Regions from separate parts of the Stenotrophomonas maltophilia group sp. LNF247 genome, predicted to be linked through region 3. Evidence: predicted binding sites of a transcription regulator. Region 3 holds the regulator's gene; each other region holds the start of a gene.
The links. Region 3 encodes HrcA, which represses chaperone genes, less so after heat shock. Its sites were predicted from a motif close to TTNGCACTCNNNNNNNNNGAGTGCNAA; they were not measured.

Region 1: rpoH (RNA polymerase sigma factor RpoH) is a predicted target of HrcA. The motif match lies at 1,342-1,368, and genes of this name have one in related genera.
Region 2: ACTXG9_RS12080 (co-chaperone GroES) is a predicted target of HrcA. The motif match lies at 960-986, and genes of this name have one in related genera.

The regions. Positions count from the first base shown of each region.
Region 1 covers NZ_JBSRQL010000010.1:93,689-95,889, forward strand. The annotation lists gene ACTXG9_RS11885 (response regulator) at 1-391, shown strand, start outside; gene ung (uracil-DNA glycosylase) at 388-1,101, shown strand; gene rpoH (RNA polymerase sigma factor RpoH) at 1,380-2,201, shown strand, end outside.
Region 2 covers NZ_JBSRQL010000010.1:131,099-133,299, reverse strand. The annotation lists gene groL (chaperonin GroEL) at 1-541, opposite strand, end outside; gene ACTXG9_RS12080 (co-chaperone GroES) at 626-913, opposite strand; gene ACTXG9_RS12075 (endonuclease) at 1,225-2,201, shown strand, end outside.
Region 3 covers NZ_JBSRQL010000021.1:52,310-54,510, reverse strand. The annotation lists gene grpE (nucleotide exchange factor GrpE) at 1-318, opposite strand, end outside; gene hrcA (heat-inducible transcriptional repressor HrcA) at 382-1,446, opposite strand; gene recN (DNA repair protein RecN) at 1,562-2,201, shown strand, end outside.

The sequences.
Region 1 (2,201 bases), on a different contig from region 3:
AGTGGCCGAGGCCACCAAGCGCATGCTCGAGCGGCAGCAGTTGAACGTGCTGCACGTGGTCAGCGCCGAAGAGGCCTTCACCCTGCTCACCGCCGAGTCGCTGGGCCGCAGCCGCCACCGCATCGACCTGGTGCTGACCGACGTCACCCTGAAGGGCGAGCTGAGCGGCCGCGACGTGGTGCAGCGCGTGCGCGTGGACTTCGGCTACGGCAAGCGCCGCCTGCCCGTGCTGGTGATGACCGGCGACGGCAACCCCCACAACCAGACCGGGCTGCTGCAGTCCGGTGCCAACGACCTGGTGCTCAAGCCGATCGAAGAGCGGCTGCTGGTCACCAAGGTGCTGTTCCAGCTGCGCCTGGCTCGATTGAATGATGGACCTTTGTTGCGATGATCGATGAAGTAACCGACACCCCGACGATCCAGCTGGAACCGAGCTGGAAGCAGCACGTCGGTGAGTACCTGTTGCAGCCGCAGATGCGCGAGCTGTCGGCCGTCCTGCGCCAGCGCAAGGCCAGCGGTGCGGCGGTGTTCCCGCCCGGGCCGCAGATCTTCGCAGCGTTTGACGCCACGCCGTTCGAGCAGGTGAAGGTGGTGATCCTCGGCCAGGACCCGTACCACGGGCGCGGCCAGGCCCACGGCCTGAGTTTCTCGGTACCGCCCGGCGTGCCGGTGCCGCCGTCGCTGCTGAACATCTACAAGGAGATCGAGAGCGATCTCGGTATCCCGCGCCCGGACCACGGCTGCCTGATCCCGTGGGCGCAACGGGGCGTGCTGCTGCTCAATGCCGTGCTGACGGTGGAGGAGGGCAAGGCCGGCGCGCACCAGGGCCGTGGCTGGGAAGGCTTCACCGATCATGTGGTGGACGTGCTCAACCGCGAGCGCGAAGGCCTGGTGTTCATGCTCTGGGGCGCCTACGCGCAGCAGAAGGGCAAGGTCATCGACACCCGCCGCCATCGCGTGCTGAAGGCCCCGCATCCGTCGCCGCTGTCGGCCCATCGTGGCTTCCTCGGCTGCCGCCATTTCTCCATGGCCAACGAGTACCTGCAGCGCCGCGGCCAAGCCCCGATCGACTGGTCGCTGCCGCCGCGCTCGGCGCTCTGAGCGCCGGCGAGTGGCCGGGCCTGAACGCCGGGCAACGTTCCCCGTCCTGAATGGGCCTCCGGAACGGCGCGTTCAGCTCCGCTTGACCGGAATCGGCAGGTTTTCAGTGGGTAATTGCTTGAATTCCAAGGGATTGTGAATCCCGAAAAGCGTGCTCGCCACTGTCATCGAATCGCGCTACGGTAGGGTTCTGTTTGGGACCAGTGTTGCATCAATAGGATGCTGGAACTTTTTCCTCCTTTAGCAGTCCAAATCCCGGACTGCTAAGATGGGTGCCTATGAGCCAGAACACCTCTACTGCCCTTGTGGCAAACAATCTCCCGATTCCCAGTGCGCTCGGTTCGCTGGACGCCTACATCGGTGCCGTGCACCAGATTCCGGTGCTGTCGGTCGATGACGAACAGGACCTGGCCCGTCGCTTCCGCGACGGCAACGATCTGGACGCCGCCCGCGAGCTGGTGCATTCGCACCTGCGCTTCGTGGTGCACGTGGCCCGCGGCTACAACGGCTACGGCCTCGCCCTGGGCGACCTGATCCAGGAAGGCAACATCGGCCTGATGAAGGCGGTCAAGCGCTTCGACCCGGACATGGGCGTGCGCCTGGTCTCCTTCGCCGTGCACTGGATCCGTGCCGAAATGCACGAGTTCATCCTGAAGAACTGGCGCATCGTGAAGGTCGCCACCACCAAGGCGCAGCGCAAGCTGTTCTTCAACCTGCGCAAGTCGAAGACGCGCCTGGGCTGGATGAACGCGGCGGAAGTCAGCGCGGTGGCCAAGGATCTGAACGTGTCCGAGCGCGAGGTCATGGAAATGGAGTCGCGCCTGTCCGGCCGCGATATCGGTTTCGATGCGCCGTCCGACGAGGACAACGAACACGCACCGCCGTCGCCGGCTGCGTTCCTGGTTGCCGATGACGAAGACCCGTCGATGGCTTACGAGCGCGAGGACAACGAAGACAACCAGATGCAGCTGCTGCGCGAAGGCCTGGCCGAACTGGATGCGCGTTCGCGCGACATCATCCGTCGTCGCTGGCTGGATGCCGACAGCAAGGTGACGCTGCAGGAGCTGGCCGACGAGTACGGCGTGTCCGCCGAGCGCATC
Region 2 (2,201 bases), on a different contig from region 3:
AGCCTTCTTCAACGGTGATGACGCCTTCCTTGCCGACTTCCTTCATCGCGTCAGCGATGATCTGGCCGATCGACTCGTCCGAGTTGGCCGAGATGGTACCGACCTGGGCAATCGCCTTGTCGTCGGCGGTCGGCTTGGAGATGTTCTTCAGCTCGGCGACGGCGGCCGACACGGCCTTGTCGATACCGCGCTTGAGGTCCATCGGGTTCATGCCGGCGGCCACGGCCTTGGCGCCTTCGCGGATCAGGGCCTGGGCCAGCACGGTGGCGGTGGTGGTGCCGTCGCCGGCGTCGTCGTTGGTGCGCGAAGCAACTTCCTTCACCATCTGCGCGCCCATGTTCTCGAACTTGTCAGCCAGTTCGATTTCCTTGGCGACGGAGACGCCGTCCTTGGTGATGGTCGGAGCGCCGAAGCTCTTTTCCAGCACGACGTTGCGGCCCTTCGGGCCGAGCGTGGCCTTGACGGCATTGGCGAGAACGTTGACGCCGCGCACCATGCGCGAACGGGCATCTTCACCGAAACGGATATCCTTGGCAGCCATGTGCAGTTACCTCATCTGGTAGCGCCGGGCCATGCCCGGCGGCTGGGTGTTGGAATCAGGGGATGGAACAGGTCGCGCCGGGGCTCAGCCGATGACGGCGAGCACGTCGTCCTCGCGCAGGACCTTGTATTCGACGCCTTCGCTCTTGTACGAGCTGCCGGCGTACTGGCCGTAGATGACCTTGTCGCCGACCTTCAGCGACGGCGCGCGCACGTTGCCGTTGTCCAGCGGCTTGCCCGGGCCGACGGCCACGACCTCACCCTTGGTGGACTTTTCCTTGGCCGAGTCGGGGATGACGATGCCACCGGCGGAGATTTCGTCGGCTTCGATCGGCTTGACCACAACGCGGTCGTGCAGCGGCTTGATGCTCATAGGAGACCTCTTAAGTGATTGATTGGTCTAAAAAAGTCCGGCGATGTTAGCACTCGCCCCAGGCGAGTGCCAGAACCGCACGTGAAGAAACCCGACAACGTCGGGAGCAGGGCAGAGATGGAGCCCCGCCGCCCCCTTTCAAGGGCGGAATGAAAAAATTTTTCCACCCGCGCGCCTCGGCCAGGGCGTCGGTCCAGATCAATTTCGGTGACAAGCGTCGCACTGTCAGACATCTGACGTTCATTTACGACAAAGTGTCACTGGATCGGCCTTAGGCTCGGTCCGGCATTCCCAATCACAAGGAGGAGTCGATGCGATTGCTGTCCCCGCTTGCCGCAGCCTGCCTGCTGGCGCTGGCCGCTGCGCCGGCCCAGGCCGAGGTCTTCATCAACGAACTGCACTACGACGACAGCACCGCCGCCGGTGACGTCGGCGAAGCGATCGAGGTCGTAGCCACTGCCGGTGAGGACCTGTCCGGCTACCGCCTGTACCTCTACAACGGCAGCAATCCGTCCGCCGCCACCGTCTATGCCAACAACCCGGTCCCGGCCGGCACCGCCGCCGGCTGCGGCAGCGCCACCATCGCCGTGGTCAGTTACCCGACCAACGGGATCCAGAACGGCCCGACCGACGGCATCGCCCTGGTCGATGCCAGTGGCAAAGTGGTCCAGTTCCTCAGCTATGAGGGCGCCATCACCGCCTCCGGTGGCCCCGCCGCCGGCATGACCAGCCAGAACATCCCGGTAGCCGAGACCAACAGCACCGCGCCGGGCACCTCGTTGCAGCTGACCGGCAGCGGCAGCCAGTACACCCACTTCACCTGGGCCGAATCGGCCGGCCAGACCTTCGGCAGCTGCAACAACGGCCAGACTTTCAGCGGCGGTGGCACGCCAGGCCCGAACACGCCGCCGTCGGTGTCCACCACCACCCCGGCGCAGGGCAGCAGCACCTTCCCGGCTGCGGCCGATCTGGAAGTGGTGTTCAGCGAAACCGTGAACCTGGCCAGCGGCGCGTTCGCGCTGAGCTGCGGCACCTCCGGCAGCGTGCCGCTGACCTTCCCGGCCAGCGGCCGCAGCGTGAAGCTGTCCACCAACACCGCGCTGGTGGCCGGTGAAGCCTGCCGCTTCGACATCCGCGCCGCGCGCATCACCGACCTGCAGGGCGCACACCCGGCCGCCGACAGCCGCATCGCCTTCACCGTGGCCAGCACCGGCGGCAATCCGGACCCGGGCAACCCGGGCGTGCCGGCCGGCTACTACTCCAGGGTCAACACCAGCAGCCCCAGCCA
Region 3 (2,201 bases):
CAGCTGCTTGTAGGTCAGCTCCAGGCCTTCGCGCAGCGGGTGCGGGTCGTCGCCGGCGGCCTTCAGGCCGGCGTCCAGGCTGTCGAACACGGGGAGCAGATCGCCCAGCAGCTTCTCGTTGGCGAACTTGCGGGCCTGCTCGATGTCACGGGCAACGCGCTTGCGCTGGTTCTCCAGGTCGGCGCGCTCACGCAGGGCATCGGCCTTGACCTGTTCGATTTCGGCGCGCAGGCGCTCGACTTCGTCGTTGACGCCGGCGGTGGCGGCCGCATCGGCGGCACTCTGCTGGGATTCGATATCTGGCTGTTCGTGGTTCATGTCTGGGTCCCTGGCGGTCAAACTCCGCCTCCAACCACCCTAGTGTGGGCGGGATGCTGCGTTTCAAGCGTCGGATGTTCCCGGCGTGCGCGAGGCCGGTGAAAAGGCCGCGCCGAGCACATCGGCCGTGGCCTGGACCAGCGGGATCACGCGGTCGTAGGCCATCCGCTTGGGACCGATCACGCCCAGCACGCCCAGCACCTGGCCGTTGGCGGTGTACGGGGCGGTGACCAGCGAGACGCCCTGCAGCGGCATCATCCCGGTCTCCTCGCCGATGAAGATGCGCACGCCCGGCGCCTGGATGGTCCGCTCCAGCAGCTGCAGGATCTCGCGCTTGCTGGAGAACAGCTCGAACAGTTCGCGCAGGCGCTCCAGGTCAGACAGGTCCTGCACCCCCATCAGCCGGGTCTGGCCGGCCACCAGCATGTCGTCGGCCGGCGGCTGCAGGGCCTGTTCGGCCAGTTCGATGCTGTGCGCCAGCAGCTGTTCCAGTTCGGACCGGGCATCGCGCAGTTCCAGCAGCAGGCGGGTGCGGATCTCGGCCAGCGGCAGGCCGGCGAAATGCGCATTGAGGTAGTTGGCGACCTGCTCCAGCTGCCCCGGCGCAAACTCCTGGCGGGTCTCGATGACCCGGTTCTGTACCTCGTTGTCGGCGAACACCAGGATCGCCAGCACCCGCCGTCCGTCCAGCGCCACGAAATCGATCTGGCGGAAGGCGAACTGCTCCCGCCGCGGGGCGCTGACCACGCCGACGAAGTGGCTCATCGCCGACAACAGTTCCGAAGCGCTGCCGAGCAGGGCCTGGGTGCTGCCACCGCCGGCCAGCTCCTGGCGCAGCCGGGCCAGCTCGCCCTCGCCCGGCGGCTGCATCTGCAGCAGGCTGTCGACGAATACCCGGTAGCCGTGCGCGGTCGGTACCCGCCCGGCCGAGGTATGCGGCGAGGCCAGCAGGCCCAGGTCCTCCAGGTCGCCGAGGATGTTGCGGATGGTGGCCGGGCTGACCTCCAGCCCGGCCACGCGTGCCAGCGTCTGCGAGCCCACCGGCTCACCGTCCTGGATATAACGCGCGATCAGCGTGCGCAGCAGATGGCGCGCACGCGGGGCAAGCTGGTCGGGAGAACCGTGCATGGAATCAACCTGTGAGACACGGACACTAGATAATGGCGGCGCATCACCTTGGCAAGTCATTGGACCTCCCGCGCCCGCGTGCTAGCGTTGCGCGGCTGCTGATACCCCCTTACCCATGCTCAGACATCTTTCGATCAAGGATTTCGCCGTCGTCCGCGCTACCGAACTGGAGTTTGGGCCAGGCATGACCGTGGTTTCAGGCGAGACCGGCGCCGGCAAGTCGCTGATGGTCGACGCGCTGGGCTTCCTGTCCGGCCTGCGCGCCGACAGCGGCGTGGTCCGCCATGGCGCCGCCCGCGCCGAGCTTTCCGCAGAGTTCGTGCTGGACCAGCTTCAGGCTGCGCGCCAGTGGCTGGCCGACAACGAGCTGGACGACGAGGACCAATGCCAGCTGCGCCGCGTGATCCGCGCCGACGGCGGTTCCCGGGCCTGGATCAACGGCCGCCCGGTGACCCTGGCCCAGCTGGGCGACCTGGCCTCGTTGCTGGTGGAGATCCACGGCCAGCACGAACAGCAGGCCCTGCTGACGCGCCCGTCGCAGCTGGCGCTGCTGGATGCCTATGCCGGCAACGAGAACGAACGCCGCCAGGTACGGCGCGCCGCCGCGGCCTGGCAGGCACTGGTCGATGAATCGCTGGCGCTGTCGCAACAGGGCGACGTCAGTGACCGGATCGGCTTCCTCGAGCACCAGCTGCGCGAACTGGACCGGGAAGACCTTGAGCCGGAATCGATCGCGGCACTCGGCGCCAGCCACC